Variovorax paradoxus: one gene and its partner. The protein of the gene in region 2 binds, or shares a complex with, the protein of the main gene of each other region. Links are inferred from orthologs where the notes say so. Each region holds a gene or a part of one and is shown on either strand. Other genes may lie near its edges. The genes, in order: QFZ42_RS17410 and uvrB.

Evidence for each region.
Region 1: the proteins of uvrB (region 2) and QFZ42_RS17410 are in contact, whole or in part, in a crystal structure (PDB 7EGT), measured with the Thermus thermophilus proteins. The link is inferred for Variovorax paradoxus from one-to-one orthologs. Residues at the interface, in WP_096411307.1 of Thermus thermophilus: Glu23, Leu25, Arg26, Asp27, Gly28, Glu29, Arg30, Phe31, Arg55, Glu326, Asp327, Phe328, Glu379, Ser382, Gln383, His398, Gly400, Arg401; in WP_096412145.1 of Thermus thermophilus: His654, Arg656, Phe657, Gln666, Asp668, Glu669, Lys680, Arg681, Leu682, Ser683, Lys685, Tyr686, Ala687.

Annotation. Positions count from the first base shown.
Region 1 is NZ_JAUSXG010000001.1:3,632,687-3,648,071, forward strand. What follows is about bases 12,253-15,317. They hold QFZ42_RS17410 (UvrD-helicase domain-containing protein), read right to left. Parts: upstream 14,966-15,317; coding sequence 12,539-14,965; downstream 12,253-12,538. Other genes in these bases: QFZ42_RS17405 (DUF2339 domain-containing protein), read right to left, coding at 12,253-12,417; azu (azurin), read right to left, coding at 15,025-15,317. Outside these bases: QFZ42_RS17370 (LysR family transcriptional regulator), read right to left, coding at 1-196; QFZ42_RS17375 (MFS transporter), read left to right, coding at 280-1,836; polA (DNA polymerase I), read right to left, coding at 1,792-4,614; QFZ42_RS17385 (hypothetical protein), read left to right, coding at 4,712-5,074; QFZ42_RS17390 (homoserine kinase), read left to right, coding at 5,118-6,164; QFZ42_RS17395 (BPSS1780 family membrane protein), read left to right, coding at 6,176-7,006; QFZ42_RS17400 (DUF3999 domain-containing protein), read right to left, coding at 7,040-8,572; more of QFZ42_RS17405, read right to left, coding at 8,569-12,252; more of azu, read right to left, coding at 15,318-15,385. UniProt on the Escherichia coli protein: A helicase with DNA-dependent ATPase activity. Unwinds DNA duplexes with 3'-5' polarity. Translocates on single-stranded DNA with 3'-5' polarity. Initiates unwinding more efficiently from a nicked substrate than double-stranded DNA.
Region 2 is NZ_JAUSXG010000001.1:1,767,555-1,782,798, reverse strand. The notes cover bases 755-3,678. They hold uvrB (excinuclease ABC subunit UvrB), read right to left. Parts: upstream 3,314-3,678; coding sequence 1,196-3,313; downstream 755-1,195. Other genes in these bases: QFZ42_RS08230 (amino acid aminotransferase), read left to right, coding at 3,419-3,678; iscR (Fe-S cluster assembly transcriptional regulator IscR), read right to left, coding at 755-964. Outside these bases: QFZ42_RS08245 (IscS subfamily cysteine desulfurase), read right to left, coding at 1-342; more of iscR, read right to left, coding at 428-754; more of QFZ42_RS08230, read left to right, coding at 3,679-4,615; QFZ42_RS08225 (polyhydroxyalkanoate depolymerase), read left to right, coding at 4,772-6,187; QFZ42_RS08220 (RnfABCDGE type electron transport complex subunit B), read left to right, coding at 6,184-6,816; QFZ42_RS08215 (LysE family translocator), read left to right, coding at 6,813-7,451; drug/metabolite exporter YedA, read right to left, coding at 7,477-8,397; QFZ42_RS08205 (Lrp/AsnC family transcriptional regulator), read left to right, coding at 8,518-9,015; QFZ42_RS08200 (VOC family protein), read right to left, coding at 9,005-9,499; biotin synthase BioB, read right to left, coding at 9,496-10,545; accC (acetyl-CoA carboxylase biotin carboxylase subunit), read right to left, coding at 10,687-12,735; QFZ42_RS08185 (hypothetical protein), read right to left, coding at 12,763-13,326; QFZ42_RS08180 (acyl-CoA carboxylase subunit beta), read right to left, coding at 13,455-14,999; methylmalonyl Co-A mutase-associated GTPase MeaB, read right to left, coding at 15,040-15,244. UniProt on the Escherichia coli protein: The UvrABC repair system catalyzes the recognition and processing of DNA lesions. A damage recognition complex composed of 2 UvrA and 2 UvrB subunits scans DNA for abnormalities.

The DNA of each region.
Region 1 (15,385 bases), 1.9 Mb from region 2 along the record:
AGGCCTGCCCTTCTTCGGTCAGGCTCTGGCTGCGGGTGGTGCGCTGCAGCAGGCGCGCGCCGAGCCGCGCCTCCAGCCGTGCAAGCGCCTTGCCCACGGCCGAGCGCGTGAGGTTCAGCCGCTCGGCCGCGAGCGTGAGGCTGCCACTTTCCACCACCTCGAGGAAGGTCTGGATGCCATCGAAACGATCGGTCATGGCACGGAATTGTGCCTTCCGATTCCCGAATCTGCTGAATCGATGTCCTCAATGAAGAACCTGTTTCCCGACAAGATGGCGGCATGACACCGCCTTCAACTCCTTCAACTTCTTCAACGACTACCCCGCGCCGCGATGCCGCCGCGCTCGCCGCCGTTTGCCTGGTCGCCCTCATGTTCGGCCTCGAAATCTCCAGCGTGCCGGTGATCCTGCCGGAGCTCGAGCGCGTGCTGCACGCCGACTTCCAGGACGCGCAGTGGATCATGAACGCCTACACGCTGGCCTGCACCTCGGTGCTGATGGCCGCCGGCACGCTGGCCGACCGGTATGGCCGCCGCCGCGTGCTGGTGGCCAGCCTGTGGCTGTTCGGGCTGGCGTCGCTGGCGTGCGGCTTGGCGACAAGCGCGCCGCTCTTGATTGCCGCGCGTTTCGTGCAGGGCGTGGGTGCCGGCGCCATGATGATCTGCCAGTTCGCCATCCTGTCGCAGCAGTTCCGCGAGCCGGCGGCGCGCTCGCGCGCCTTCGCCGTCTGGGGCGTGGTTGCGGGCATCGGGCTCGGCTTTGGTCCGCTGGTGGGCGCCGCCATCGTGGCGTTGGCCGACTGGCGCTGGGTCTTCCTGGTGCACGCCCCGCTGGCGCTGCTCACGCTGGGCCTGGTGCACGCCAGCGTGCAGGAATCGCGCGACCCCGACGCGCACCGGCTCGACGTGGCGGGCATGCTCACCCTGACGCTCGCGGTATTCGCGCTGGTCTACTTCATCACACTCGGCACGGTGCAGGGCTTCGGCAACCGTGCGGGGCTGGCACTGCTGGCCGGTGCGCTGGCGTGCCTCGCGTTGTTCGTCGCGGCCGAACGGCGCAGTGCGCACCCCATGTTCGACTTCTCGGTCTTTCGCATCCACCGCTTCAACGGCGCGATGATGGGTTCGGTGGGCATGAACTTCAGCTTCTGGCCGTTCATGATCTACCTGCCGATCTACTTCCAGTCGGCACTCGGCCATGACCTGATGCACGCCGGCTGGGCCCTGCTGGCCTACACGCTGCCCACGCTGCTGATGCCGCCGCTGGCCGAACGGCTGGCGCTGCGCCATGGGGCCGAACGCGTGATTCCCGGCGGCCTCGGCCTGATGGCCGCGGCCTTCCTGCTCATGGCCGCGGGCAATGCGCGCGGCAGCGACGCGGTGGTGATTGCCGCCTGCCTGGCTGCGGGCATCGGCCTCGGCCTCACGAACTCGCCGGTTACCAACACGAGCACCGGCGCGGTGTCGGCGGCGCGCGCGGGCATGGCTTCGGGCATCGACTTCAGCGCGCGGCTGATCACGCTCGCCCTGAACATCGCGCTGATGGGCTTCGTGCTGGTAAGCGGCATTGCGGGGCACCTCGGCGAAGCCGGCCTGCACGCCGACGCCGGCGAACTGCTGCAACTGGCGCAGGGTGTGGCGGCGGGCAAGCTGGACATCCTTCCGGACGCGGCAGCCCCCGCGCTCGCGCAGGCCGCCCTGCGCCAGGGATTCGGCGACGTGATGCTCTATGCCGGTATCGGCGTGGGGCTGCTGGCACTGGCGAGCCGCGCCTTCTTCAGGCGTGGCCGGCGCTCAGTGGGCCTTGTCCCAGTTCGGGCCGATGCCGATCTCGGCTAATAGCGGCACCTTCAGCTCGGCCACGCCGGCCATCAGGCGCGGGATTTCGGTGCGCACCCATTCGACCTCGGCCTCGGGCACTTCGAACACCAGTTCGTCGTGCACCTGCATGATCATCTTGGTGGCGCGCTTCTCGGCATCGAGCACGTCCTGCACCTTGATCATGCTGAGCTTGATCAGGTCGGCCGCCGTGCCCTGCATGGGCGCGTTGATGGCCGCACGCTCGGCGCCGCCGCGGCGCGGGCCATTGGGCGAATTGATTTCGGGCAGATAGAGGCGCCGGCCGAACACGGTCTCGACATAGCCCTTCTCCTTCGCGAGTGCCTTGGTCTCGTCCATGTACGCCTTCACGCCCGGGTAACGCGCAAAGTAGCGTTCGATGTAAGAGGCCGCGGCCTTGGTCTCGATACCCAGGTTGCGCGCCAGGCCGAAGCTGCTCATGCCGTAGATGAGCCCGAAGTTGATCACCTTGGCATAGCGGCGCTGTTCGCTCGACACCTGGTCGGGCGTGGAGCCGAACACCTCCGCCGCGGTGGCGCGGTGCACGTCGATGCCTTCGCGGAATGCGCGCAGCAGCGATTCGTCGCCGCTGATGTGGGCCATGATGCGTAGCTCGATCTGCGAGTAGTCGGCGCTGGCAATCACGCGGCCGGCCGGCGCAATGAAGGCTTCGCGCACGCGGCGGCCTTCGGGCGTGCGGATCGGAATGTTCTGCAGGTTGGGGTCGTTGCTCGACAGCCGGCCCGTGACCGCCACCGCCTGCGCATAGTGCGTGTGAACGCGGCCGGTGCGCAGGTTGGCGAGCTGGCCCAGCTTGTCGGTGTACGTGCCCTTGAGCTTGGAAAGCCCGCGGTGCTCGAGGATCTTGGCCGGCAGCGGATAGTCCTCGGCCAATTTCTCGAGCACTTCTTCGTCCGTGCTCGGCGCGCCGCTCGGCGTTTTCTTGACCACCGGCAGGCCCAGCTTGGTGAAGAAGATCTCGCCGATCTGCTTGGGCGAGCCCAGGTTGAAGGGCTGCCCGGCGATCTCGTAGGCTTCCTGTTCGAGCGCCATGATGCGCGTGCCGAGTTCGTGGCTCTGCGCCGCGAGCGTGGGCGCATCGATCATCACGCCGTTGCGCTCCACGCGGTAGAGCGCCTCGCTCGAATCCATCTCGAGCTGGTAGATGAAGCGCAGCTTTTCGTCGCGCTGGATCTGCGGCCACAGTGCGAGGTGAACGTCGAGCGTCTGGTCGCTGTCCTCGCACGAATATTCGGCGGCCTTGGCGATGTCGACCTGGCTGAACGGAATCTGGTGCGCGCCCTTGCCGCACAGGTCTTCGTACGAGATGCCGCTGCGGCCCAGGTGGCGTTCGGCCAGGCTCGCGAGCCCGTGCGGCCGGTGCGCTTCGAGCACATAGCTTTGCAGCATGGTGTCGTGCGCATAGCCCTGCACCTCGATGCCGTGGTTGGCGAGCACGTGGCGGTCGTACTTGATGTGCTGGCCGAGCTTTTTCTTCTCGGGGTTTTCGAGCCAGGGCTTGAGCTTGGCGAGCACTTCGTCGATGGGCAGTTGCGCGGGCGCATCGGGGTAGTTGTGCGCAAGCGGAATGTAGGCGGCCTCGCCGGGCTCGACGCTGAAGCTCAGGCCGACGATCTGTGCCACCATCTCGTCGAGCGAGGTGGTTTCGGTGTCGATGGCGGCCAGGTCCGCGGCCTGCAGCTTGGCGAGCCAGGTGTCGAACTGCTCCCAGGTCGTGAGGGTTTCGTACTTCAGGTTGCTTGCGGGCGATGCGGCCTCGATGGCACCGAGGTTCGACGATTCGTCGAACAACCCGCCCTGGTCGGCGCTCGCAGCACCGCCTCGGGCCTGCTGCTTCTTGATGTTTTCCTCGATGAGCTCGGGCGGCACTTCCATCGCCTCGAGCGACTTGACCAGGCTCTTGAAACCGAATTTCTCGTAGAAGGGCTTGAGCTCGGCCGTTTGTGGCGCGCCCACGGGCAGGCCTTCGAGCGACGGCAGGCCGGCAACGTGCGCGGCCAGGTCGCAATCGGTGCGGATGGTGACGAGGCTCTTGCTCAGCGGCAGCTTTTCGAGCGCCTTGCGCAGGTTCTCGCCGGCCTGGCCTTTCACCTCGGCGGCGCGTTCGATCAGCGCGTCGAGCGAGCCGTATTCGAGCAGCCACTTGGCAGCAGTCTTGGGGCCGACCTTCTCGACACCGGGCACGTTGTCGACCGCGTCGCCCACCAGCGTCTGGTAATCGATCATCAGCGACGGCGGGACGCCGAACTCGGCCGTCACACCCGCCACGTCGCGCTTCTTGCCGTTCATCGTGTCGATGATGGTGATGTGCTCGTCGACCAGCTGGCTCAGGTCCTTGTCGCCGCTCGAAACGATGACCTCGACGCCCTGCGCCGCCGCGGTCTTGGCGAGCGTGCCGATCACGTCGTCGGCCTCGATGTCAGGCACGCAGAGCACGGGCCAGCCCATCAGCTTCACCACCTCGTGGATGGGATCGATCTGGCTGCGCAGGTCGTCGGGCATCGGCGAGCGGTTGGCCTTGTACTCGGGGTACAGGTCGTCGCGAAACGTCTTGCCGGGCGCGTCGAAGATGCAGGCCGCGTAGTCGGCGCGAACCTCGCGGCGCAGCGCCGTCATCATGTTGATCATTCCGCGGATGGCACCGGTGGCCGGGCTCTTCGGGTCGCCGGGCACGGCCCGCAGGTCGGGCATGGCGTGGAAGGCGCGGTAGAGATAGCTCGAGCCATCGACGAGCAGCAGCGTTTTCTTGTCGGTCATCGGGCCATTTTGCCGTGCCCGGCGCGGCGTTCCGAACCACGGCGGCGTACGCCGCCGACCGACACCTCGAAAGCGGGGCCGAGCCTACAATCCTTGCATGCCTAGCCCCACACTCCTGGTCGCCCGCCGCATTCTGCTGGCGCTGGCCTTTGCCGCCCCATTTGCCGCCGTTCAGGCGCAGTCCGCGCCCGCCCGGGCGCCTGCGCCGGCCGAGCCGCTACAAAATCAGGAGCAATCCGACGGCCGACGCAACCAGAAGGTCGAGCACATCCACACGGAAGACAGCGGGGCTTCGGTCGACGAAGTCCGCTACGGCGGCCGCACGCAAAGCATCAACGTGAAGCCCAAGGCCAACGTGCCCGGCTATGAAGTGCTGCCCAACGACGCGGGCAGCGCACGCCCGGGCTCGGCCGACTCGAACGGCAACGGCCCGCGCGTCTGGAACGTGATGAAGTTCTGACCGTGCCGCGCCTTCAATCGTCAGCGCAACGCTGAGCACCGCCATGGCAGTTTTTACCGAAGTCGGATTCGGCGAGGCCGACGCGCTCGTGCAGCGTCTGGGCCTGGGCCCTCTGCGCGAATTGCGCGGCATCGAGGGCGGCATCGAGAACACCAACTACTTCGCCACCACCGAAACCGGCGAGTTCGTGCTGACGCTGTTCGAGCGTCTCCGCGCCGAGCAGCTCCCCTATTACCTTTGTCTCATGAAGCACCTGGCGGGCCGCGGCCTGCCGGTGCCGGAACCCGTGGCCGACCCGGCCATCGCACCGCCGTCGGGCCATGCGCTGACGATTCCCGCGAATGCCCCTTGCGAGCTGCTGCTCAAGGTGGCGGGCAAGCCGGCCGCGCTGGTGCAGCGGCTCTCGGGCCGGAGCGAACTGTCGCCGGGCACCGCGCATTGCTTCCAATTGGGCGAGATGCTGGCGCGCATGCACCTGGCGGCGCGCGACTTCCCGCGCATTCAGCCGAACCTGCGCGGCCTGGCGTGGTGGAACGAGACCGTACCGGTGGTGCTGCCTTACATCGACGAACCGCAGGCCGCGCTGCTGCGCGCCGAACTGGCCTATCAGAACCATGTGGCCGAAACGTCGGCCTACGCGGCACTGCCGCGCGGCCCGGTGCATGCCGACATGTTCCGTGACAACGTGATGTTCGCCACCGGCGAGGACGCCGGCGCCGCGCCGCGCCTGACCGGCGTGTTCGACTTCTACTTCGCGGGCACCGACACCTGGTTGTTCGACCTGGCCGTGTGCCTGAACGACTGGGCCATCGACCTGCCAAGCGGCGAACACGACGCCGAACGTGCGGACTCGCTGCTGTCGGCCTACGAAACCGTGCGCCCGCTGAATGCCTCGGAGCGCGCCCTGCTGCCCGCCATGCTGCGCGCCGCGGCGCTGCGCTTCTGGATTTCGCGGCTCTGGGACTTCCATCTTCCGCGCGAAGCCAGCATGCTGAAGCCGCACGATCCGGCGCACTTCGAGCGCGTGCTGCGCGAGCGCGCCAACCACCCGCATGTCATGGCGCAGTCGCTCGAACGGCTGGCCGCCTGACTCTCAAAAAAATGAAACTCCACATCGTGCCGGCGCGAACCGGCGCTGCATGGGTCCGCCTCGGACTCAAGACCTTCTGGCGGCAACCGCTCGCCTTCATTTCGCTGTTCTTCCTGCTGATGGCGCTGATCTCGACAGCGTCGCTGCTGCCGCTGCTCGGCAGCGTGCTGGCGCCGGTCCTGCTGCCCTTCATGACGCTGGGGCTGATGGTGGCGACGTCGGTGGCCTACACCGACAACGCCGAGGGCCTCGGTACCGAAGGCCACGCGCAGCGCCCCACCGGCTCCGCCATGTTCGTGGCGGTGGTCGCGGCCATGCGCACCGAGTGGCGCTCGCTGGTCAAGCTCGGCGTGATCTCCGCGGTGTACTTCGTGTTCGCCGTGCTGCTGACCTCGTTCATTGATGGCGGCCAACTGGCGAAGGCCTATCTGCTCGACGAAGCACTGACGCCCGAGATCATGGCGAGCAGCGACTTCCAGGTGGCGCGCATGCTCCTGATGTGCCTGAACCTGCCGCTTTCGCTCGCGATGTGGCATGCGCCCGCGCTCGTGCACTGGCACGGCGTGGAGCCGGTGAAAAGCATCTTCTTCAGCGTGGTCGCGGTGTTTCGCAACTTCGGCGCCTACGCGCTGTTCGGCCTGGCCTGGCTCGGCGTGTTCCTGCTCGCCGGCATCGGCATGGGCCTGGTCGCCACGGTGCTGATCGGCGTCGGTTCGGTGGGCGGAGGCGGCGCCGCCGCGGCCATCGGCAATGTGCTGATCGTGGGCTCGGCGCTGGTGCTCGCGGCCATGTCGATGAGCTCGACCTGGTTCACCTTCCGCGACAGCTTCGATCCGAGCTGAGGCGATCTGCCGGCCCGCGGGCCGGAGTGTTCGTCAATTGGCCGGGGCGCGGTCCTTGCGCAGGCTCGCGAAAAGCGACCACGCCATGCCCGCCAGCAGCAGAAAGCCGACGCCCAGCGCTCCCCACAGCCACCACTTGCGCGAGGGATCCGGCTGCGTGGGCACCGGCAACTGCGCAGTCGCTGCCACCACGGCATCGACCGCCGCCACCGGCGGGGGTGGCAATGCCACAGTGGCGGGGTCTGCCGCCACGGGCTTGTTCGGGTTGTAGCCCGGCACCAGCGTGGCCAGCGCCAGGGCCGCGCCCGGCGCCCCGCCCTGCACTGCGTTCTTTTCGGGCGCCGTACTCCACGTGAGCGAGAACGGCGCGGCGCCTTGCGCCAGAAACACCAGCGTGCGCGGCGTAGCCCCCACAGAAATCGTCGGAGGCGTTGCGCCCAGCAGGCTCACCGGACCCGAGGTGCGAAGCCGCAGGTACGAATAGCTCGTGCCGTCGAGCGCCAGCAGCGGTGAACGCGCTTCGCCGCCGGCTTGCGCGAGGCGATACACCACGGTGTCGAGCAGCGGCACTTCGCCTGGCATGCCCGACGAAGACGAAGCCGGCCGGCGCTGCTGGTGCCGCAACGCATACAGCGGGTTGCGCGGCACGCGCGGCGGCTCAGCGGCAACAGACGGAACGGCAGCAAGCAAGCCTGAAATCCCGACCTGCGCCAGCGTGTTGACGTCGGCCAGGTCGATGCGCAGGCTTTCGACCGGAACGCCGCGTGGCAGTGGATAGTCGCAATGGTCGGCGCCGCAGCGCTCCGGCCTCAGCGCGCCCGACCATTCGAGCGGCGCGACGGGTTCGACCTCTTGCACGCTGTCGATCGCCACGCGGGTCAGCGGCGCGCTGTTTTTCGGATCGCTCCAGCGCAGGCGCAGGAACCGTGCCTGCACGTTGTCCAGGTCGACCGCCAGGCGCTCGATGGTCTGGCCGCCGTGGGCCAGCCGCACCAGTTGCTCTTCGCCCCCGATCGGCCGCCAGTTCCGCAGGTCGTCGCTGGCCTCGAGCCTGAAGGCGAACAGGCCGCGTGCCTCGGCCGCCATTTCGAAGCGCGCCTGCAGCAGGCTGCCTTTGAGCTGGCTCGCATCGATGAGCCATTGCGCGGTCTCGCCTTGGTTGCGCGCAGGCTTGCGGGCGAGCGCCAGAGAGCCGTCGGGACGCACCTTGAAGCTCAACGCCGCGTCTTCGGATGCATCCGCCGAGCCCGCAACACTTGCAGGCAGCGCGAAGATCGGCACCTCTCTGGACGCAAGGCGAGGCTCTGCCGCCTCGTTGCGCAGCCATGCGTAGGGCACCGCGTTGCCGGCCGCATTGCGCACCCGCAGGTCGCGCAGATCGCCGTATGCGGCGTGGGCATGAATGCCAAGCGGCAGCGTGAGCCGGTAGTACGGCCCGCTGCCTTGCACGGCAATGGGTGCGGTGGCCGGAGGCTGCGCCAAGGCAGCACCGCACCAGGCCGTCGCCAACGCCACGGCCAGACCAATTCGCACCACGTGGCGCGACGGCTTCGCACCGTGCTTCATGCTGCACCTCCTTCGGCCAACACATCTTTCTCCATTTCGTTTTTCTTCGGCGGCACCGGGGCGAAATAACCTACAAGCAGCAGCAATGCACCCACCGCAATGAACGACACGATGCGGAACAGGCCGCCCCGGTCCGCCAGTTCGACGAAGAACAGCTTCAGCACCACAACGCCAAGCAGCGCGGCGCCGCCGACCCACAGCGTGCGCACCCCGCGCGAGTGGCCGAGCACCATTGCGATCACGCCGAAGATGGCCCAGGTGATCGAGAGCGCCGCCTGCGTGAGCCACGATGCATAAAGCGCATCGAAACGCCACTCCACGCCCGCGTAGTGGTGGCAGCTGCGCAGCACGGCGCCAGTCAGCAGCGCCAGCCCGGTGAAGCCGAGCACGCCCTTTGCAACCATCGGCTGCACGCGCGCGAACGATCCCTGCGGCAACGCGCGCCACCAGAGCACCAGCGCGAACAGCACCAGCCACTGCGCGAGCTCCAGCGGGTTCAGCAACGGCACATAGGGCAGCGGCGCCGCGTTGCCCGGACTCGCTGCGTTGGTGATCCAGACCCACGCGAGCAGGTACGCCGCCACCGGCATCGCCGCGAATTCGAGGTACGCGGCCCGGTATTCGGCCAGCGGCCAGCGTTGCAGCAGTGCGCGCGAGCGCAGCAGCCACAGAGCCACCGCGGGCACGATGGCCCAGCCCAGCAGTTGCCAACTCGACCACTCGGCACCGATGCGACCGAGCTGCCATTGGCATTCGCGCGCCGCGAGCAGCAAGAAGAACCAGAAGCCCGCCACATGCCAAGGTGCCAGCGCCGCGGGGGCGAGCCAGCGCTTCTGCGCATGCAGCAGCCGCAGGTGCCACAGCAGCGCCAGCGGCCAGGCCACCCAACCGAGAGCGCTCGACGGCACGTAGACCCCCGGCGCCGCCAGCGCGATGCCGTGGACGGCGAGCAGGACGAAGCCCGGCAACGTGGCCAGGGTGGCCCGGCCAAGCTGCGGCCAACCGCGCCGGTGCGCCACCACCGCCGAAAGCACGGAGGTGACGAGCACGATCGCCATGACGGCCGCGGCCAGATGAGCCGCCAGCCCGTTGCGGCGCAGCACCTCGCCGGTTTCGTCCGCCCAGCCGAAGAGCCACCAGCCCAAGCCCCAGATCACCGGCGCCCACAGCACGGCCGGATTGGCGCACCAGTCGTTGATCCAGCGCGTGCGCTTGGCCGTGGTGGTGCCTTCGGTGGCGCGCCGCCAGGCCTCGTCGTTCATCCAGCCGCCGGCCAGCAGGGCCGTGAGGCCCAGCACCACCGGTGTCCAGAAGCCCAGGTGCGCGAAGGCCGGCGGCGGGGTACTGCCGTGGTGAGCGAAGACCTGGCACAAGGCGTAGAGCAGCGCCGAGACGACCTGCAAGACGCCGGCCAGCGCCGCGAGCGGCTTGTGCGCGATGCGCAGCGCCACCCAGAGCACGACCGTGGCCGAGAGCGGCCACAGCAGCGCGGCCTGCGCCAGGTTCACCTGGAACAGCATCGCAAGATGCAGCAGGCTCACGCCGGCGATCACCGCGACGGCATTGCCCGGCGACCACACCGGCTGAATGCCGCGTGCCAATGCGGCACGGTGCGCCTGCAGCATCGACCATGCGGCGCTTGCGAGCAGGCTCAGCGCAATGAGGCTTGCCGCCGCCGCGCCTTGCCATCCGCTTGCGAGCACCTGCCCGGCGCTGCCGCTTGCATCGACCGCGGGATGCAAGGTGGAGATGAAACCCGCCACCGCCAGCGCCTGCATGCCGTAGGTCACGAAAGCCAGCGGCCTGAGCTTGAAGCGCACCGCCACCGCAAAGGCGGCGGAAGCCAGCACGGCCGTTGCCGCCGCCGCCCACGGCGGCGTGAACCACTGCCACAGCAGCAGCGTGAGCGCGCCCATGCCGAGCCACGGCAAGGCGGTGCCGACCAGCGCTTCCCAGCCGTTGCCTTCGTCGAGCTTGGCGCGGCGGTGGATGGTCCACATCGCGAACGCGCTCACCGCCACCAGCATCGGCCCGATCACCGAGCCCTGCAGCAGCGGATGCCCCGCCGCCGCATCGACTTGCGTGGCCTCGAGCAGTTTCCATACCGCGCCGGCAAACACCACGAACGAGAAGGCGCGCGCATAAACGCGCCCCTGCCGTGCGCCGAGCCAGTACATGCCGGCCGCTTCCACGGCCCAGGCCGCGCCGGTCCATTGGCCTTCGAGGCCCAGCGGAATGGCGAGCGTGCCGAAAATCACACCCACGATGGCGTAGGCCTCCGCCAGCAGCGCCAGGCCCTTCGGCTGCGTGGCGAACACCAGGCGCCCCAGCACCAGGTAGAAGGCCGCGAGCGCCATGGCCGAGAACGCGGCGCCGTAGGGCCACGGCTGCATCAGCAGAACCTGCATGCCGAACGCGACCATGGGCGTGCCGAACACCAGCGAACTGTCGACCCGGCCCGCGCGGCGCAGCGTGTCGAGCGCGCGCACGGCCAGCGGCTGCGCGGGCTGCACGGGCGCATCGAACAGCGTGCGGCGCGCGAACAGCAGGCCGACGCCCACGAACATCAGGAAGAACACCAGCAGGAACGGCTGCACGATGCCGTACTGGTCGTCCGTGTAGTACTTGTGCGCCCAGCCCGCGGCCAGCGTGAAGGTGCCGACGAAGCCGATCAGGTTCAGCACGCGCCAGGCCTTGAACCAGGCGATCAGCACAATGCCGACGTCGAGCACCAGCAGGTAGGTGAAGAGCGCCACCGGCTGGTTCGAGCCTGTGGACGCCAGCACCGGCGCTGCGAAGCCTTCGAGCGCTGCAACGATGGCCAGCACCGGCGCGTTCTGCAGCACCGCCAACACCGCGCTCAGTGCGGCCACGCCGAACAGGAAAGCAAAACCGGCGGTCGGCGGCAGCAACTCGTGCACCTTCATCGCCGCCAACGTGGTCAGATAGAAGACGCCGATGCCGGCACCCTGCAAGATCAACGCATAGCCAGTGCGCTTGCGACGCAGGAACCAGCCCAAAGCCAGCAAGCCCGCGCCCACGAGCGCCACGCCCGCATAGCGCAGCTCGACAGGCACGGTGACGCGCTCGGCCGTGTAGCGCAGCAGGAAAGCCAGACCCAGGAACAGGATCAGCACGCCGAGCTTCACCAGCATGTTGCCGCCGAAGATCAGGTTGGCGATGGGCGCCGGCAAACGGTCGCGCAGCGGAATGGCCGGAGGCGGCGGCGGTGGAGGCAAGCGCCGGACCGGCGGCGGTACGGCCGTCGGCGGTTTGGCGGCTGCGGGCGCCACCGGTGCGGGAGCCGGTTCCGCGGTGCCGGGCGATGTGGCAGCCATCGAGGCGCGCGCTGCGGCGGCTGCGGCAGCGGCTGCCTGGGCGGGCCGTGCGGCGGCTGTCAGGGTGATCGGCGTGATCGGCGCGGCCGGTATGGCCGGTGTGGCCGGTGTGGCCGGTGTGGCCGGTGCAACGTGGGGGACCGGCTGCGCCACCGGCGTTGCGGGCGCGCTTGCTGCCGGGACGGGTTGCTCATCGGCGGGCACAGGCTCGCCCGCGCCCTGCGCGAGCCGCCGCTCGAGCATGCCCACGCGCTGTTCGAGTTCGGCCACACGCTGCTGCAGCTTCAGCATGCCGCCCGCAGGGGCAGCGGATGCGGCGGCGCCGCCGCCAGAGCTGGAAGGCTGTGCGCGTTCCGCCTCGGTGCGCTCAGGTTCGCCGGCAGTCTTCTTCTTGCCGACGATTTTCGGCAATGCGAACGCACCGACCACGGCCAATATCAGCGCAGCCGGAAGCGACTCTGCGACGGCCCCTATGAACAGGCCGGCAATGATGCCAATGAACCACATCCTCAGCTCCCCTTGTTTTGGCGAGCATGGAGTGTACGGCGATTGCTTCTCTATAAACCGCCGAAAAGGCCCGTGGCTATTGCGCGGTCAGCTATTTGTTTAATAGCAAACTCGGCGGCGCTCACACCGGCGTGAGCTTGGCCACCGAGAGCGCGAGCCACTTCACGCCATGGCGCGTGAACTTGACCTGCGCGCGCGCGTCGTCACCGGTGCCTTCGAGCGACAGCACCGTGCCTTCGCCGAACTTGTTGTGGAACACCTGCATGCCCGAACGCAGGCCGTGCGATGGCGCGGTTTTCTGCGGCGGCACCGGCGGGCTCGCGAAGGTGTCCTTGCTGCCACCGTAATTGCCGCCTCCGCCATAGCTGCCGCTGCCGCCGCGCGTGCTCGCATAGCCGCCGCCGTAGCCGAAGGCCGACGGCGTGAAGCTCTGGTTCTTGGGCGTGAGCCACTTGAGCGCGCCTTCGGGCAGCTCTTCGAAGAAGCGGCTCTTCACGTTGTAGCGCGTCTGGCCATGCAGCATCCGCGTCTGCGAATGGCTCAGGTACAGGCGCTTGCGCGCGCGCGTGATCGCCACGTACATCAGGCGGCGTTCTTCCTCGAGGCTTTCGAAATCGCTCATCGAGTTTTCGTGCGGGAACAGGCCCTCTTCCATGCCGGTGATGAACACGCAGTCGAACTCCAGGCCCTTGGCCGCGTGAACGGTCATCAGCTGGACGGCGTCCTGGCCGGCCTGTGCCTGGTTGTCGCCCGACTCGAGCGCCGCATGCGTGAGGAACGCGGCCAGCGGGCTCAGCGTTTCGCCGGTTTCGGCGTCGGGTGCGAGCGGTTCGTCGACCAGCGGCTGCGTCAGGTCGATGCCCTGGCTCGCGGGCGACTGGCGCAGTTCGTCGATGGGCAGCGCCACGGCATCGCGGCCGAAGCCTTCCTGCGTGACGAAGCTTTCGGCGGCGTTGACCAGTTCTTCCAGGTTCTCGATGCGGTCGGCGCCTTCGCGGTCGGCCTTGTAGTGCTCGACAAGCCCGCTGTGGTCGAGCACCAGCTCGATGATCTCGCGCAGGCTGACGCCTTGCGTCTGCTCGCGCAGCACGTCGATCTTGGCGACGAAGCCCGTGAGGTTCGCGCCCGCCTTGCCGCCGACGACGCTGACCGCGTCATGCAGCGAGCGCCCGGCCGAGCGCGCCGCGTCCTGCAGCTGCTCGAGCGTGCGCGCGCCGATGCCGCGCGGCGGAAAGTTGACCACGCGCAGAAAGCTGGTGTCGTCGTCCTTGTTCTCGAGCAGGCGCAGGTAGGCCAGCGCGTGCTTGATTTCGGCGCGCTCGAAGAAGCGCAGGCCGCCGTACACGCGGTACGGCACCGAGGCATTGAAGAGCGCGGTTTCGATCACCCGGCTCTGCGCATTGCTGCGGTAGAGCACGGCCATTTCCTTGCGATCGAAGCCGTCGCGCACGAGCTGGCGCATTTCCTCGACCATCCACTGCGCCTCGGCCAGGTCGGTGGGCGACTCGTACACGCGCACCGGTTCGCCCGGGCCCTGGTCGGTGCGCAGGTTCTTGCCCAGCCGCTTCTTGTTGTGGCTGATGAGCTCGTTGGCCGAATCGAGGATGTTGCTGTAGCTGCGGTAGTTCTGCTCCAGCTTGATCTGGTGCTGCACGTCGAACTCGCGCACGAAGTCGGCCATGTTGCCCACGCGTGCGCCGCGAAAGGCGTAGATGCTCTGGTCGTCGTCGCCCACGGCGATCACGCTGTTGTTCGGATTCGGGGTGAACTGGCCCGCTGCGGTGGTGCCCGAAAGCATCTTGATCCACGCGTACTGCAGGCGGTTGGTGTCCTGGAACTCGTCGATCAGGATGTGGCGGAAGCGCCGCTGGTAGTGCTCCCGCACCGGGTCGTTGTCGCGCAGCAGTTCGTAGCTGCGCAGCATGAGTTCGCCGAAATCGACCACGCCTTCGCGCTGGCACTGTTCTTCGTAGAGCTGGTACAGCTCGACCTTCTTGCGGTCATCGTCGCTGCGAATCTCCACGTCGCGCGGACGCAAGCCGTCTTCCTTCGCACCCGCAATGAACCACTGCGTCTGCTTGGCCGGAAAGCGCTCGTCATCGACGTTGAACTGCTTCATCAGCCGCTTGATGGCCGAAAGCTGGTCTTGCGTGTCGAGGATCTGGAAAGTGGAAGGCAGGTTGGCCAGCTTCCAGTGCGCGCGCAGCAAGCGGTTGCACAGGCCGTGGAAGGTGCCGATCCACATGCCGCGCACGTTGACGGGCAATATGGCCGTCAGCCGCGTCATCATTTCCTTGGCGGCCTTGTTGGTGAAGGTCACCGCCAAGATGCCGCCTGCGGAAACCTGGCCGGTCTGCAGCAGCCAGGCGATGCGGGTGGTGAGCACCCGCGTCTTGCCCGAACCGGCACCGGCGAGGATCAGGGCATTGCCCGCCGGCAGCGTGACCGCGGCGCGCTGCTCCGGGTTCAGGTTGGCGAGCAGAGGCGAATCGGCCGCTGGGGGTTGGGGTGCGCCGGCAGTGGCGTCGTACGAGCCGAAAAGAGACATCCCGGCATTGTAGGAAGCCGGGGCGTCCCGACGCAGCGGCGGGGTTGCCCGCGCCCTTTTTACTTCACGAGTTTGAGCGTGCCCTTCATGATCGATGAATGGCCGGGGAAGGAGCAGAAGAAGGTGTAGCTGTCGGCCGCGCCCAGCTTGGCGACCGGAAAGCTCACGCTGTCGCTTTCGCCGCCGCCGACGACCTTGGTGTGCGCCACGACACGCGCATCGCCGGCCTTCACATAATTTTGCGGCAGGCCGGCAGAAACGCCGTCGGCGGCGACCGCCGGCACGTCGGACGTCTTGGCAAGCACCCAGTTGTGGCCCATGGCCTGCTTCGGCAGCTTGCCGGTGTGCTTGAGCCTGACGGTGAATTCCTTGCAGCTCTTGCTCACCTCGATGGCGGGCTTGTTGAACTGCATGGCGTCG
Region 2 (15,244 bases):
GCGCATGGTGTCGAGCACGGCCTTGTGCTCGGTCTTCAGGGTGATCAGGTGCTTGCCCTTGCCCTTGTAGAACTGGGCCGCGCCCTTGAGCGCGAGGTTGATCGACTCGGTGGCGCCAGAGGTCCAGACGATTTCACGCGGGTCGGCATTGATCAGGTCTGCCACCTGGCCGCGCGCCTTCTCGACCGCCTCTTCCGCTTCCCAGCCCCAGGCGTGGCTGCGCGATGCCGGGTTGCCGAAATGTTCGCGCAACCAGGGAATCATGGCGTCGACCACACGCGGGTCGACGGGCGTCGTGGCGCCGTAATCGAGATAGATCGGGAAATGAGGAGTGACGTCCATGGCTGGCTCGGGCTGGCGTGGGGGGTTGTTTCTTTGATCTGCGCTTCTGGTGGCAGCGCCCGCAGGCGCGCCACAACTCAGGGCATCAGGACTTCGCGAACACGTTGCCGAGGGCAAAGACCGAGTTCGGCGCGTTCACGCGAATCGGCTTGACCACCGGCTGCGCGGAAATGGCGCGCTTGACGACCGGCTTGTTCTCGATCTGCACACCCTTGGCGATCTGGTCGTCGACCAGCTTTTGCAGCGTGACCGAATCGAGAAACTCGACCATGCGCTGGTTCAGCGACGCCCAGAGCTCGTGCGTCATGCAGCGGCCGGCTTCGCCGAGGCAGTTTTCCTTGCCGCCGCACTGCGTGGCATCGATGGGCTCATCGACGGAAACAATGATGTCTGCGACGGTGATATCCGCAGCCTTGCGGCCGAGGCTGTAGCCGCCGCCGGGGCCGCGGGTCGACTCGACCAGCTCGTGGCGGCGCAGTTTGCCGAACAGCTGTTCGAGGTACGACAACGAAATCTGCTGCCGCTGGCTGATCGCAGCCAGCGTGACCGGACCGGTGTTCTGGCGCAGCGCCAGGTCGATCATTGCTGTGACCGCAAAACGGCCTTTGGTAGTGAGACGCATCGCAAGCTCCTTCAAGTGCTTACCGTTGAAATGACACCTTGGCCTGGGGCTGTGGTGACTTCGTCTCCGCCCTGCCCGACCCCTGACGCTGGTGAACCAGCCGGTGGGATCGGTCCTTCATCGCGAAGTTCTTTTTTGTTGTTGAGTATTTCGGTCAAGTATAGCAGAAGGCCCTGGAGTTTGCTCGGGTAAACCCCAGCGCAAACCGCTTGAAGAAACCGGAACCCCGTCTCAGGACGGCAGAACGGCGATGTTGTCTCCGCCGGAGGCGCCAAAAGCCTGTTCCCGCAGCAGCGCCAATTGGTCGCGCACCCGCGCCGCCTTCTCGAATTCGAGGTTGCGGGCGTGCTCGAGCATGAGCTTCTCCAGGCGCTTGATCTCCCGGGCGATGTCTTTCTCGCTCATGTCCTCGACCTTGGCGCGCTCCAGGTCGAGCTTGGCCATTTCCTTGCCCGTCTTTTCGCTGTAGACGCCGTCGATCAGGTCGCGCACCTGCTTGACGATGCTGCGCGGCGTGATGCCGTTGGCCTCGTTATGGGCAATTTGCCGCGTGCGGCGGCGCTCGGTTTCGCCGATGGCCTTTTTCATCGACTCGGTCATCCGATCGGCATAGAGGATGGCCTTGCCGTTCAGGTTGCGGGCCGCCCGGCCGATGGTCTGGATCAGCGAGCGCTCGGCGCGCAGGAAGCCCTCCTTGTCGGCATCCAGGATGGCGACCAGCGAAACCTCCGGAATATCCAGGCCTTCGCGCAGCAGGTTGATGCCCACCAGCACGTCGAAAGTGCCCAGGCGCAGGTCGCGCAGGATTTCCACCCGCTCCACCGTGTCGACGTCGCTGTGCAGGTAGCGCACCTTCACTCCGTTGTCGCCCAGGTAGTCGGTCAGCTGCTCGGCCATGCGCTTGGTCAGCGTGGTGATCAGCACGCGTTCGTTCTTCTCGACGCGGATGCGGATTTCGCCTAGCACGTCGTCGACCTGGTGCGTTGCGGGGCGCACCTCGACCTCGGGGTCGATCAGGCCGGTCGGCCGGACCAGTTGCTCGACCACGTTGCCGGCATGGTCCTTCTCGTACTGGGCGGGCGTGGCCGAAACGAAGATGCACTGGCGCATGCGGGTCTCAAACTCCTCCAGCTTGAGCGGCCGGTTGTCCAGCGCGCTCGGCAGCCGGAAGCCGTATTCGACCAGCGTGGTCTTGCGTGCCCGGTCGCCGTTGTACATGGCGCTGAGTTGGCCGACCATCTGATGGCTCTCGTCGAGGAACATCAGCGCGTCCTTCGGCAGGTAGTCGGTCAGCGTGGCGGGCGGCTGGCCCGGCGCGGCGCCCGAGAGGTGGCGCGTGTAGTTCTCGATGCCCTTGCAGTGGCCGATTTCGGCCAGCATTTCCAGGTCGAAACGGGTGCGCTGCTCCAGCCGCTGCGCCTCGACGAGCTTGCCCTGGCTGACGAATTCCTTGAGCCGCTCGGCCAGCTCGATCTTGATGGTTTCCACCGCGCCCAGCACCTTGTCGCGCGGCGTCACATAGTGGCTCGACGGGTACACGGTGAAGCGCGGAATCTTCTGGCGAATGCGGCCCGTGAGCGGGTCGAACAGCTGCAGCGTCTCGATTTCGTCGTCGAACAGCTCGATGCGGATCGCCAGTTCGCTGTGCTCGGCCGGAAACACGTCGATGGTGTCGCCGCGCACGCGGAAAGTGCCGCGCGAAAAATCCTGCTCGTTGCGGGTGTACTGCATGCGAATCAGCCGCCCGATCACGTCGCGCTGGCCGATCTTGTCGCCCACCCGCATGATGAAACGCATCTGCGTGTAGTCCTCGGGCGTGCCGATGCCGTAAATGGCGCTTACCGTGGCCACGATGACCGTGTCGCGCCGCTCCAGCACGCTCTTGGTGGCCGATAGCCGCATCTGCTCGATGTGCTCGTTGATCGACGAGTCCTTCTCGATGAACAGGTCGCGCTGGGGCACATAGGCCTCCGGCTGGTAATAGTCGTAATAGCTTACGAAATATTCGACCGCGTTCTTCGGGAAGAACTCGCGAAATTCGCTGTAGAGCTGCGCCGCCAGCGTCTTGTTGGGGGCAAACACGATGGCCGGGCGGCCGAGCCGCGCAATCACGTTGGCCATGGTGAAGGTCTTGCCCGAGCCGGTCACGCCCAGCAGCGTCTGGAACACCTCGCCGTCGAGAACGCCGTCCACCAGCCCGTCGATGGCCTTCGGCTGGTCGCCGGCCGGCGGGTAAGGCTGGAAGAGCTCAAAAGGCGAATCGGGATATTTGATGAATTCGCCCTGCTTCGCGGGACCGATCGGGTCCAGTTTCTTCAGGTCTGCTATGGCTTCGTTGTTCTCTGGCATGGCTGTTCCCGACAGGTGGCGATGGCGCCGGTAAAATTCAAGGCAACCGGAAAGCGTAGCGCAAGTCCGGTTGCCAGCGAAGCTTTCATCCCAAAGGACCTTTCCATGTCTATGTTCACCGCGGTCGAGATGGCACCGCGCGACCCGATCCTCGGCCTCAACGAGCAATTTGCCGCCGACACCAACCCCAACAAGGTCAACCTCGGCGTCGGCGTCTATTACGACGACAACGGCAAGCTGCCCCTGCTCCAGTGCGTGCAGGCCGCCGAACAGAACATGATGAAAGCGCCCACCGCCCGCGGCTACCTGCCGATCGACGGCATCGTGGCGTACGACAACGCGGTCAAGGGCCTGGTCTTCGGCGCGGACAGCGAGCCCGTGCAGTCGGGCCGCGTGGCCACGGTGCAGGGCATCGGCGGCACCGGCGGCCTCAAGGTCGGGGCCGACTTCCTGAAGAAGCTCAACCCCAACGCCAAGGTGCTCATCAGCGACCCGAGCTGGGAAAACCACCGCGCGCTGTTCACCAACGCGGGCTTCGAGGTCGAAAGCTATCCCTACTACGACGCGGCCAAGCGCGGCGTCAATTTCGACGGCATGCTGGCCGCCCTGAACGCGGCGCCCGCCGGCACCATCGTGGTGCTGCACGCCTGCTGCCACAACCCGACCGGCTACGACATCACCCCGGCGCAGTGGGACCAGGTGGTGGCTGCGGTCAAGGCCCGGAACCTCGTGCCCTTCCTCGACATGGCCTACCAGGGCTTCGGCTACGGCCTGAAGGAAGACGGCGCCGCCGTTGCCAAGTTCGTCGATGCCGGCCTGACCTTCTTCGTCTCGACCTCTTTCTCCAAGAGCTTCAGCCTGTACGGCGAACGCGTGGGCGCCCTTTCAGTGCTGTGCGAGAACAAGGAAGAAGCCGGGCGCGTGCTGTCGCAGCTCAAGATCGCCATCCGCACCAACTACAGCAATCCGCCGATCCACGGCGGCGCCGTAGTGGCCGCGGTGCTCGGCAACCCCGAGCTGCGCGCCCTGTGGGAAAAGGAACTCGGCGAAATGCGCGTGCGCATCAAGGCCATGCGCCAGACGCTGGTCGACGGCCTCAAGGCCGCCGGCGTGAAGCAGGACATGAGCTTCATCACCACGCAGATCGGCATGTTCAGCTACTCGGGCCTCAGCAAGGACCAGATGGTGCGCCTGCGCAACGAATTCGGCGTGTACGGCACCGACACCGGCCGCATGTGCGTGGCCGCGCTCAACAGCAAGAACATCGACTACGTTTGCGCGTCGATCGCCAAAGTCATCTAGGTGACAGCAGAGCGTGAGGGAATCCGTTTTGCGACGATTCCTTCACGCTCCTTGACGGGAAGACCCTCACGGCGCGGCCGATCTAGGGTTTGGCCCCCTGCATCGCCGCAAATGCGCTGATATATTGCACTGCAACATTTCACTCCAACACCAGCGATGCTTTATCAACTCTACGAAGCCCAGCGTTCCTTGATGGAACCGTTTTCGGATTTCGCCCAAGCGGCTTCCAAGCTCTACGGCCAAGGCGCGGTGTGGGGCCAGTTGCCCATGGCGCAGCGCATGGCGGCCGGCTACGACCTGCTCTATCGGTTGGGCAAGGACTACGAGAAGCCGGAGTTCAACATCAAGTCGGTGAAGGTCGACGGCAACGACGTGGTGATCCAGGAAGTCGTCGAGCTCGACAAGCCCTTCTGCGAGTTGCGCCGCTTCAAGCGCTTCACCGACGAGCCGCACACCCTCAAGACGCTCAAGAGCCAGCCCGTGGTGCTGATCGTGGCGCCGCTCTCGGGCCACTACGCCACACTGCTGCGCGACACCGTGCGCACCATGCTGCAGGACCACAAGGTCTACATCACCGATTGGAAAAACGCACGCCTCGTGCCCCTGTCGGAAGGCGAGTTCCACCTCGACGACTACGTCAACTACGTGCAGGAGTTCATCCGCCGGCTGCAGGCCGAGTACGGCAACTGCCACGTGGTGAGCGTGTGCCAGCCCACGGTGCCGGTGCTGGCCGCCGTGTCGCTCATGGCAAGCCGCGGCGAGCCGCTGCCACTCACCATGACGATGATGGGCGGCCCCATCGACGCGCGCAAGTCGCCCACCGCGGTGAACAACCTGGCGATGAACAAGAGCTACGAGTGGTTCGAGAACAACGTCATCTACCGCGTGCCGCAGGGCTTTGCCGGAGAAGGCCGCCGCGTGTACCCGGGCTTCCTGCAGCACACCGGCTTCGTGGCAATGAACCCCGACCGCCATGCCAGCAGCCACTACGACTATTTCAAGGACCTGATCAAGGGCGACGACGCGAGCGCCGAAGCCCACCGCAAGTTCTACGACGAGTACAACGCCGTGCTCGACATGGACGCCGACTATTACCTGGACACCATTCGCACGGTGTTCCAGCAGTTCGAACTCGTGAACGGCACCTGGGACGTGAAGAACCCCAAGGGCCAGATCGAACGCGTGCGCCCGCAGGACATTCACTCCACGGCCCTGCTCACCGTCGAAGGCGAGCTCGACGACATCTCGGGCTCGGGCCAGACCGAGGCCGCGCACAGCCTGTGCACCGGCATCGACGACGCGCAGCGCGAGCATTACGAAGTCAAGGGTGCGGGCCACTATGGCATCTTCAGCGGCCGCCGCTGGCGCGAACTGGTCTATCCCAAAATGCTGAAGTTCATCGCGGCGCACGACAAGCCCCAGAGGCGCGCCGGGGCACGCGAGGCCCTGCCGGCCGAAGACCGCATCAAGCCCGGGCGGAAAATGGCTGCCGTTGCAGCCACCAAGAATGTCGCAGCCAGGAAAGCGGTGGCGGTTGCCCCCGTGAAGAAGCCCGCGGCACGCAGGAAGTGAACGGGCTGGCCGCACGCATTCACGATGCACTGCCGCAAACGCAGTGCACGCGTTGCGGCTACCCCGATTGCGCGGGCTATGCGCAAGCCGTGGCCGACGGCGAAGCGGGCATCAACCAGTGCCCGCCGGGCGGCACAGAAGGCATTGCCAGGCTGGCACAGCTCACGGGTCGCGAACCGCTGCCGCTCGATCCCAAGTTCGGCACCGAAGGCCCGCGCGCCATGGCAGTCATCGACGAAGCCTGGTGCATCGGTTGCACGCTTTGTCTCGATGCCTGTCCCACCGATGCCATCCTGGGCATCAACAAGCGCATGCACACGGTGATCGACGCGCACTGCACCGGCTGCGAACTCTGCATTCCGGTCTGCCCGGTCGATTGCATTTCTCTCGAAGTCGAAACGCCCGGCCGCACCGGTTGGCACGCGTGGTCGCAGGCGCAGGCAGAAGCCGCCCTGCAACGCTACAAGCTCCACGGCGAGCACCGCCGCACCGACAAGCGCCAGGGCGAAGAAGCGCCCTCGGCCGCCGAGCCGCACGCGGCCGATACGCGCAAGCGGTCCATCGTCGAAGCCGCACTGGCGCGTGCCCGCGCCGCATCGCAGCAACGTCCACCCGCCGCCAAACCATGACACTCGACACCTTGCTCATCTACGCGTTCGCCTCGCTCGCGTTGGCCGTCATTCCCGGCCCCACGATGCTGCTGGCGCTGTCCAACGGCATCGAGGGCGGCATGCGCCGCGCGAGCTGGGGCATTGCCGGCGCGTCGCTCGGCAGCGTGACGTTGATCGCGGTGGTCGCGCTCGGGCTCGGCTCGCTGCTCGCGGCGTCGGAGTTGCTCTTCAACGCGATCCGCGTGGCCGGTGTCGCCTACCTCGTCTGGCTCGGTGTCAAGCTCTGGCGCAGCGAAGCCTCCGACCTCGGCGCCGCTCTGGCCAAGTCGGCCATCGAGGTTCGGCCGCATGGCCGGGTCGCGCTCATGCGCAGCCTGCTCGTGGCGCTGTCGAACCCCAAGACCGTGCTGTTCTTCGCGGCCTTTCTGCCGCAATTCATCGATATCGCCAAGCCGCAAGGCGCGCAGTACCTTCTGCTGGGTTCGATCTTCGTGGCACTCGACACCTGCGTGATGCTGGCCTATGCGGCCGCTGGAACGCAGGCCGTGCGCTGGCTTTCGCGGCGCGGTCTCAAGGTGCTGAACCGCAGCTGCGCGGCCGGCATGTGGCTGCTTGCCGCCACCCTCGCGTTTTGGCGCCGTCCCGGAACCTGAGCGGCAGGCACGCGGCTGCGCTCTCTCAATTCGTCTTCGCGCGCTTGAAGAGCAGCAACAGCACCCCCGCCAGCACGACCGCTACCGCGTACCACTCGAAGCGCGTCACGGTCTCGTTGGCGATCCACACGCCCAGCAGCATCGCGATCACCGGGTTCACGAAGGTGTAGCTTGCGGCCAGCGCGGCCGGCGCCTTCGCGAGCAGCACCATGTAGGCGTTGAACGCGATCAGCGAACCGAACACCACGAGGTAGAGCCATGCCCACACGGCCTCGGGTTCCGGCGGCCATGCCAGGCTCTCGCGCGAGACCGCGGCGAGCACCAGCAAGACCGCCCCGCCGCAAATCATCTCGCTCGCGAAACCCATCGCACCGGGCGCGAGCGGCAGGCTGCGCTGGCTCAGCACGCTGCCCATGGACCAGCAGATGCAGGCAATCGAAATTGCCGCCAGGCCCGCAGGGGACGACTGGAATCCGCTGCCCTGCGTCAGCATCAGCACGCCGATGAGCCCGAGCGCAATGCCGGCCGCCTCCATGCGCGTCGGCTTGATGCCCCAGATCAGGTTCAGCAAGGCGATCAAGAGCGGCACCACCGCGATGAAGGCCACCACGAGGCCCGAGCCGATGGTCACCTCGGCATGCGCCGTGCCGCCCATGCCGCCGCCCAGCATCAACGCGCCCACGACGAGCGCGTTGCGCCACTGCAGCCGCGAAGGCCATGCAGCGCCGCGCCAACGCATCCATGCCGCCAGCAGCAGCCCTGCAAACAGAAAGCGCGATCCCATCTGCAGGAACGGCGGGAAGCTGATCAGCGCGTACTTGATCGCAAGGTAGGTCGAACCCCAGACCACCCAGGTGGCGGCGAGGCAAAGCCACAGCAAAGGCGGCAGCGCGCCGCGGGCGGCACACGGCGCGGCCTGGGCGGGAGAAGAAGCAAGAGTCGGCATATCGAGAAGCCTCTGTTTTGTTGGTACTGAAGTGCCGCCCATGGTATGAAAGCCATCTCACAAGAACCATGGACATTTCACGGTTCTGCCGATTCCCTACCGTTGAATTGAAGGAGTTCCATGGACTTCACCTTGAACCCCGCGCTGGATGCCCACGACACCCGCATCCTGGCCGAACTGCAGAGTGACGCGCGGCTCACGATGGCCGAACTCGGCCGCCGCGTACACCTGAGCCAGCCGGCCGTGACCGAGCGGGTCAAAAAGCTGGAGTCCGCGGGCGTGATCAGCGGCTACCGCGCCACCGTCAACCTGGGCAAACTGGGCTACGGCATCCGCGCGATCATCCGGGTGGGCCGGGCCGACTACGCGCGCGTGGTGGAACTGGTGCAGCAGACGCCAGAGTGCGTCAATGCCTACAACGTGACCGGCGACGACAGCTGGATTCTGGAGATTGCGGTCATCGACGTGAGCCACCTCGACGCGGTGGTCACCAAGTTCTGCATCCTCACCGAGACGGCGACCTCGATCATCCTGAACCCGGCGCGCGAGCACCAGCCGATGCTGCCGCCGCACCGCTCGGATGTGCGGCCGCCGATCAAGAAGGTGCTCAACGCGTAGTTGAAACAGCGAGCGCGCTGAAGGCTGCCACCACCTCGGGCGGCGCCTGGACCATCTCGATCAGCACGCCCTCCCCGGCGATCGGGAATTCGTCGCTCGCCTTCGGATGCAGAAAGCAGATGTCGAAACCCGCCGCGCCCTTGCGGATGCCGCCGGGCGCAAAGCGCACGCCTTGCGCGGTGAGCCATTCGACGGCCTTGGGCAGGTCGTCGATCCACAGCCCTACGTGATTGAGCGGCGTTGCGTGCACCGCAGGTTTCTTTTCCGGGTCCAGCGGCTGCATCAGGTCGACCTCGACCTTGAACGGCCCGCTGCCCATCGAGCAGATGTCCTCGTCGACGTTTTCGCGTTCGCTCTTGAACGTGCCCGTGACTTCGAGTCCCAGCATGTCGACCCAGAGCTTCTGCAGCCGCTGCTTGTCAGGCCCGCCGATGGCGATCTGCTGAATGCCCAGCACCTTGAAGGGACGCGGCGCGGCCGTCATGCGCAGGCCCCGGCTTCTTCGGTGGCGGTGGTGCGGCGCGCCTGTAGCCCCAGCTTGCGCAGCAGCTCCACGTCGGCCTCCACATCGGGGTTGCCGGTCACCAGCAGCTTGTCGCCGTAGAAGATCGAGTTCGCGCCGGCCATGAAGCACAGTGCCTGCACCGCATCGCCCATCTGCTGGCGCCCGGCCGAGAGCCGCACGCGCGCGGTGGGCATCGTGATGCGAGCGACCGCGATCATGCGCACGAAGTCGAAGGGATCGACCGGCTCCGAATCGGCCAGAGGCGTGCCGGGCACGCGCACCAGGCTGTTGATCGGCACCGACTCGGGGTACGGATTCAGGTTGGCCAATTGCGCGATCAGCCCCGCGCGGTGCACCGGCTGCTCGCCCATGCCAACGATGCCGCCGCAGCACACGCTGATGCCGGCGCTGCGCACATGGGCCAGCGTGTCGAGCCGGTCCTGGTAGGTGCGCGTGTCGACGATGTCGGTGTAGTAATCGGGAGCGGTGTCGAGATTGTGGTTGTAGTAGTCGAGGCCGGCGGCCTTGAGCTGGTGCGCATGGTGCGGCTCCAGCATGCCGAGCGTGGCGCAGGTCTGCAGGCCGAGCCCCTTCACTGCTTCGACCAGCACGGCCACCTTCTCCACGTCGCGGTCCTTCGGCGCGCGCCATGCGGCCCCCATGCAGAAGCGCGTGGCGCCGGCGTCCTTGGCGGCTTGCGCGGCGCGCAGCACCTCGTCGACCTCCATGAGCTTCTGCGCCTTCACGCCGGTATCGAACTCGGCCGACTGCGGGCAATAGCCGCAGTTCTCGGGGCAGCCACCGGTCTTGACCGAGAGCAGCGTCGCCAGTTCGATGTCGCCTTCGGGGAAATGCCGGCGGTGCACGGTCTGCGCTTCGAACAACAGGTCCATCAGCGGCTTGTCGAACAGCGCCTGGATCGCCTCGACCGACCATGGGCCTTGCGGCGTCACCGGCTTTGCGGGCCGGCGCAGCGTGACAGGCGCCGAGATGGGCGTTTCAAAAAAAAGATCGGGGGTCGTCATATCAATGAAAGTCTTTCATAACTGCGCGAGGCGTTGCCTGTTCGGGAAACACCGCGGAACCGGCTTCGCCGGGCCGCAGGTGTTGCCCCCGGAAGGGGGTTGGAGAAGCGACACGGAGTGCGCGAAGCCTGGGGGTGAGCTTTATTCAAACTCCAGAATGATTTGATCGACGGCGAGCGACTCGCCCTTGCCCGCCGACACCTTGCCCACCACGCCGTCTTGCGTGGCGAACAGTACGTTTTCCATTTTCATGGCTTCGATGACGGCGAGCTTCTCGCCGGCACGCACCTGCTGGCCCGGCTGCACCGACACCTCGACCAGTAACCCCGGCATCGGCGACATCAGATACTTGCTGAGGTCCGGCGGCGCCTTGTAGGGCATCAGTTCGAGCAGCCGCGCACCCAACGGCGACAGCACCATGGCCTCGATCTGCGTGCCGTCGTGCGACACGCGCAGCGCCAGCGGATTCTTGCCCGCACCGCGCTCGACCTGCGCGGTGAAGGGCTTGTCGTTGAACATGCCCTGCACGCGAATCGCACCGAGCGCGAAGCTGCTGTCGATCTTGTAGTTCCTGTCGCCCACCGCCACGGCGCTCGCGCCGGTCTTGCCGTGGAAGTCCGTGACCGAAACGGGGTGGTGTACATGCTTGCCTTCCGGCCCCAGTTCCACCACCACGAATTGCTCGCCCACCTTCACGCCATGCCCTTCGAGCTGTCCGCTGATGCCCGAGGCACGCGCGCGATAGCGGCGGTGCACATAGGCCGCGAGTGCAACGAGGAATGAAGGATCGGCATGCGGCACATCTTCGGCGTGGAAGCCCTTGCCGTAGTTCTCGGCAATGAAGCCGGTGTTGAAATCGCCGGCCACGAATTTCGGATGCGCGAGCAGCGCGGCCTGGAACGGGATGTTGCTGCTGATGCCGCGAATCACGAAGCCGTTGAGCGCCTCGCGCATGCGGGCGATCGCATGTTGGCGGTCCTTGCCGTGCACGATCAGCTTGGCAATCATCGAGTCGTAGTACATCGGGATCTCGCCGCCGTCGTACACGCCGGTGTCCACGCGCACGCCGTTCAGGTGCTCGATGTCACTCGCGAACATGGTCTCGGCCGGCGGCTGGAACTTCACGAGACGGCCGGTCGAAGGCAGGAAGTTGCGGAACGGATCTTCGGCATTGATGCGGCACTCGATGGCCCACCCGTTCCGTTTCACTTCGGCCTGCGTGAGCGGCAGCTTCTCGCCGGCCGCGACACGGATCATCAGCTCGACCAGATCGAGCCCCGTGATGCATTCGGTGACCGGATGCTCCACCTGCAGCCGCGTGTTCATCTCGAGAAAGTAGAAGCTCTGGTCCTTGCCGACCACGAACTCCACCGTGCCCGCGCTCTGGTAGTTCACGGCCTTGGCCAGTTGCACCGCCTGCTCGCCCATCGCCTTGCGCGTCTCGTCGCTGATGAAGGGAGAAGGAGCCTCTTCAATCACCTTCTGGTGCCGGCGCTGGATCGAGCATTCACGCTCGTTCAGGTAAATGACATTGCCGTGCGAATCGCCGAGCACCTGGATCTCGATGTGGCGCGGCTCCTCGACGAACTTCTCGATGAACACGCGGTCGTCGCCGAAGCTGCCCAGCGCCTCGTTGCGGCACGAGGTGAAGCCCTCGAAGGCCTCCTTGTCGTTGTAGGCCACGCGCAGGCCCTTGCCGCCGCCGCCCGCCGAGGCCTTGATCATCACCGGGTAGCCGATGTCCTTGGCGATTTCGACGGCGCGCTCGGCCGTCTCGATGGCGTCGTTCCAGCCCGGAATGGTGTTGACCTTGGCTTCGTTCGCGAGCTTCTTCGAGGCGATCTTGTCGCCCATGGCCGCGATGGAATAGTGCTTCGGCCCGATGAAGGCAATGCCCTCTTCCTCGACCTTGCGCGCGAAGGCTTCGTTCTCCGACAGGAAGCCGTAGCCCGGGTGCACGGCTTCGGCACCGGTCTGCTTGCAGGCCGCGATGATGCGGTCGGCCTGAAGATAGCTCTCGCGGCTCGGCGCGGCGCCGATGTGCACGGCCTCGTCGGCCAGTTCGACGTGGCGGGCTTCCTTGTCGGCGTCGGAATAGACGGCGACCGTGAGGATGCCCATCTTCTTGGCGGTCTGGATGACGCGGCAGGCAATCTCGCCGCGATTGGCGATCAGGATTTTCTTGAACATACTGAATCCGTTTTTTTACTGACCGCCTCAGCGGTTGATGAACATCGAATAGACCGGCTGCGCTTGCGAGCGATCGACGAACACATAAGCCGTGCCATCGGAGCAGAAATTTGCGACCTCGGCGATGTCGCCACCCGCCAGATCGACCCAGTTGTCGATCTGCAGGAACAGGCGCCCCGCGGGCACCTGCTGCGCACCGTTGGCCGTCCAGTACGGCACGCCGCCGCTCTTCGTGCGCCAGGCGCTTGCCCAGTCGTGGGGATAAGCGACTTCTTCGGGGAGCTCGGAGTGGCTCTGGTAGTCGTAGAAGGCCTTCTCCAGTTCCGGCGGCGCGCCATCGTCGTCGGCGCGCCAGCCTGTGATCGCAATCTCGCGCAGCAATACAGGCATTCCATCGACGGCATCCGAGGGCGGCGCGGTCGGTGCGTCGGCTAATTCGCCGCGTTGCACGACGAATGCAGCATTGGCACCCGCGTCGTGTTCCCAGAAGCTGCAGATGCTGTCCCACTCGCACTTGAACAGGAACAGCACCTCCCCGCTTGCAAGCGGCAGCGCGTCGCCATCCGCAGGCAGTTGCGCCAGATGGCTCATGGGCCGCTGGCATTCACGGCAAACGGGCCAAAGGCGCGGCGGCAAGCCCCAAGGCAGGCCGCCCAGCTTGGGAACCAGTCCAGGTTCCGCGCCGTCGCGAAACTGGGGGTAATGGCTGCGCATGCGAATCAGAGGGGAATGTTCCCGTGCTTGCGCCACGGGTTCTCGAGCTTCTTGTCGCGCAGCATCACCAGCGAGCGGCAGATGCGCTTGCGCGTCTCGTGCGGCAGGATCACGTCGTCGATGTAGCCGCGGGCACTCGCCACATAAGGGTTTGCGAAGCGCGCCTTGTATTCGGCTTCGCGCGCAGCCAGCTTCTCGGGGTCGTTCTTGTCTTCGCGGAAGATGATTTCCACCGCGCCCTTGGCGCCCATCACCGCGATCTCGGCGCGCGGCCAGGCCAGGTTGACGTCGCCGCGCAAATGCTTGGAAGCCATCACGTCGTAGGCACCGCCATAAGCCTTGCGCGTGATGACGGTGATCTTGGGCACGGTGCATTCGGCGTATGCATAGAGCAGCTTGGCGCCGTGCTTGATGATGCCGCCGTACTCCTGGCCCGTGCCGGGCATGAAGCCGGGCACATCGACGAAGGTGATGACGGGGATGTTGAACGCATCGCAGAAGCGCACGAAGCGCGCCGCCTTGATGCTGCTCTTGATGTCCAGGCAACCCGCGAGCACCAGCGGCTGGTTGGCCACGATGCCGACCGTCTGGCCTTCCATGCGCGCAAAGCCGATCACGATGTTCTTCGCATAGTCGGGCTGCAGCTCGAAGAAGTCGCCGTCGTCCACCACCTTGAGGATCAGCTCCTTGATGTCGTAGGGCTTGTTCGGGTTGTCGGGCACCAGCGTGTCGAGCGAGTAGTCGGGCCGGTCGGCCGGGTCGCCCTGGCCGTTGTTGCCCAGGCGCACCGGTGGCTTCTCGCGGTTGTTGAGCGGCAGGTAGTTGTACAGGCGGCGCAGCATCATGAGCGCCTCGACATCGTTCTCGAACGCCATGTCGGCCACGCCGCTGCGCGTGGTGTGGGTGACTGCGCCGCCGAGCTCCTCGGCCGTGACGGTCTCGTGCGTCACGGTCTTCACGACATCGGGACCGGTGACGAACATGTAGCTCGAATCCTTCACCATGAAGATGAAGTCGGTCATGGCGGGCGAATACACCGCGCCACCCGCGCAGGGGCCCATGATCATGCTGATCTGCGGCACCACACCCGAGGCCATCACATTGCGCTGGAACACGTCGGCGTAGCCACCGAGCGAAGCGACGCCTTCCTGGATGCGCGCACCGCCCGAATCGTTGAGGCCGATGACGGGTGCACCGACCTTCATGGCCTGGTCCATCACCTTGCAGATTTTCTCGGCATGCGCTTCGCTGAGCGCGCCGCCGAAGACGGTGAAGTCCTGGCTGTACACGAAGACCAGGCGGCCGTTGATCATTCCGTAGCCGGTGACCACGCCGTCGCCCGGAATCTTCTGCTCGGCCATGCCGAAATCGACCGAGCGGTGCTCGACGAACATGTCCCACTCTTCAAAGGTGTTGTCGTCCAGCAGCAGCTCTATGCGCTCGCGCGCCGTGAGCTTGCCCTTGGCGTGCTGCGCGTCGATGCGCTTCTGTCCGCCGCCGAGGCGCGCCTGAGCGCGGCGCTTTTCGAGTTGTTCGATCAGTTCTTGCATGGTGTGCTTCCGAAGCTGTGGTCCTGAATTTCGTGTGTTGTCATGGCTTGGCGGGGATGGCGGCCGCCGCGAGCAACTGGCGTGCCGCCGTCGATGCGGGGAGTGAACCCTCTGCGACCTGCTGAGTGAGTTGCGGCAGCAGCCCGCGCACTTGCGGGTGGTGCCTGAAGGCCTGCTTGAGGCCGGCGTCGATGCGCTCCCACATCCACGCGGTCGCCTGTTTTTCGCGCCGCTTCGCGAGCTTG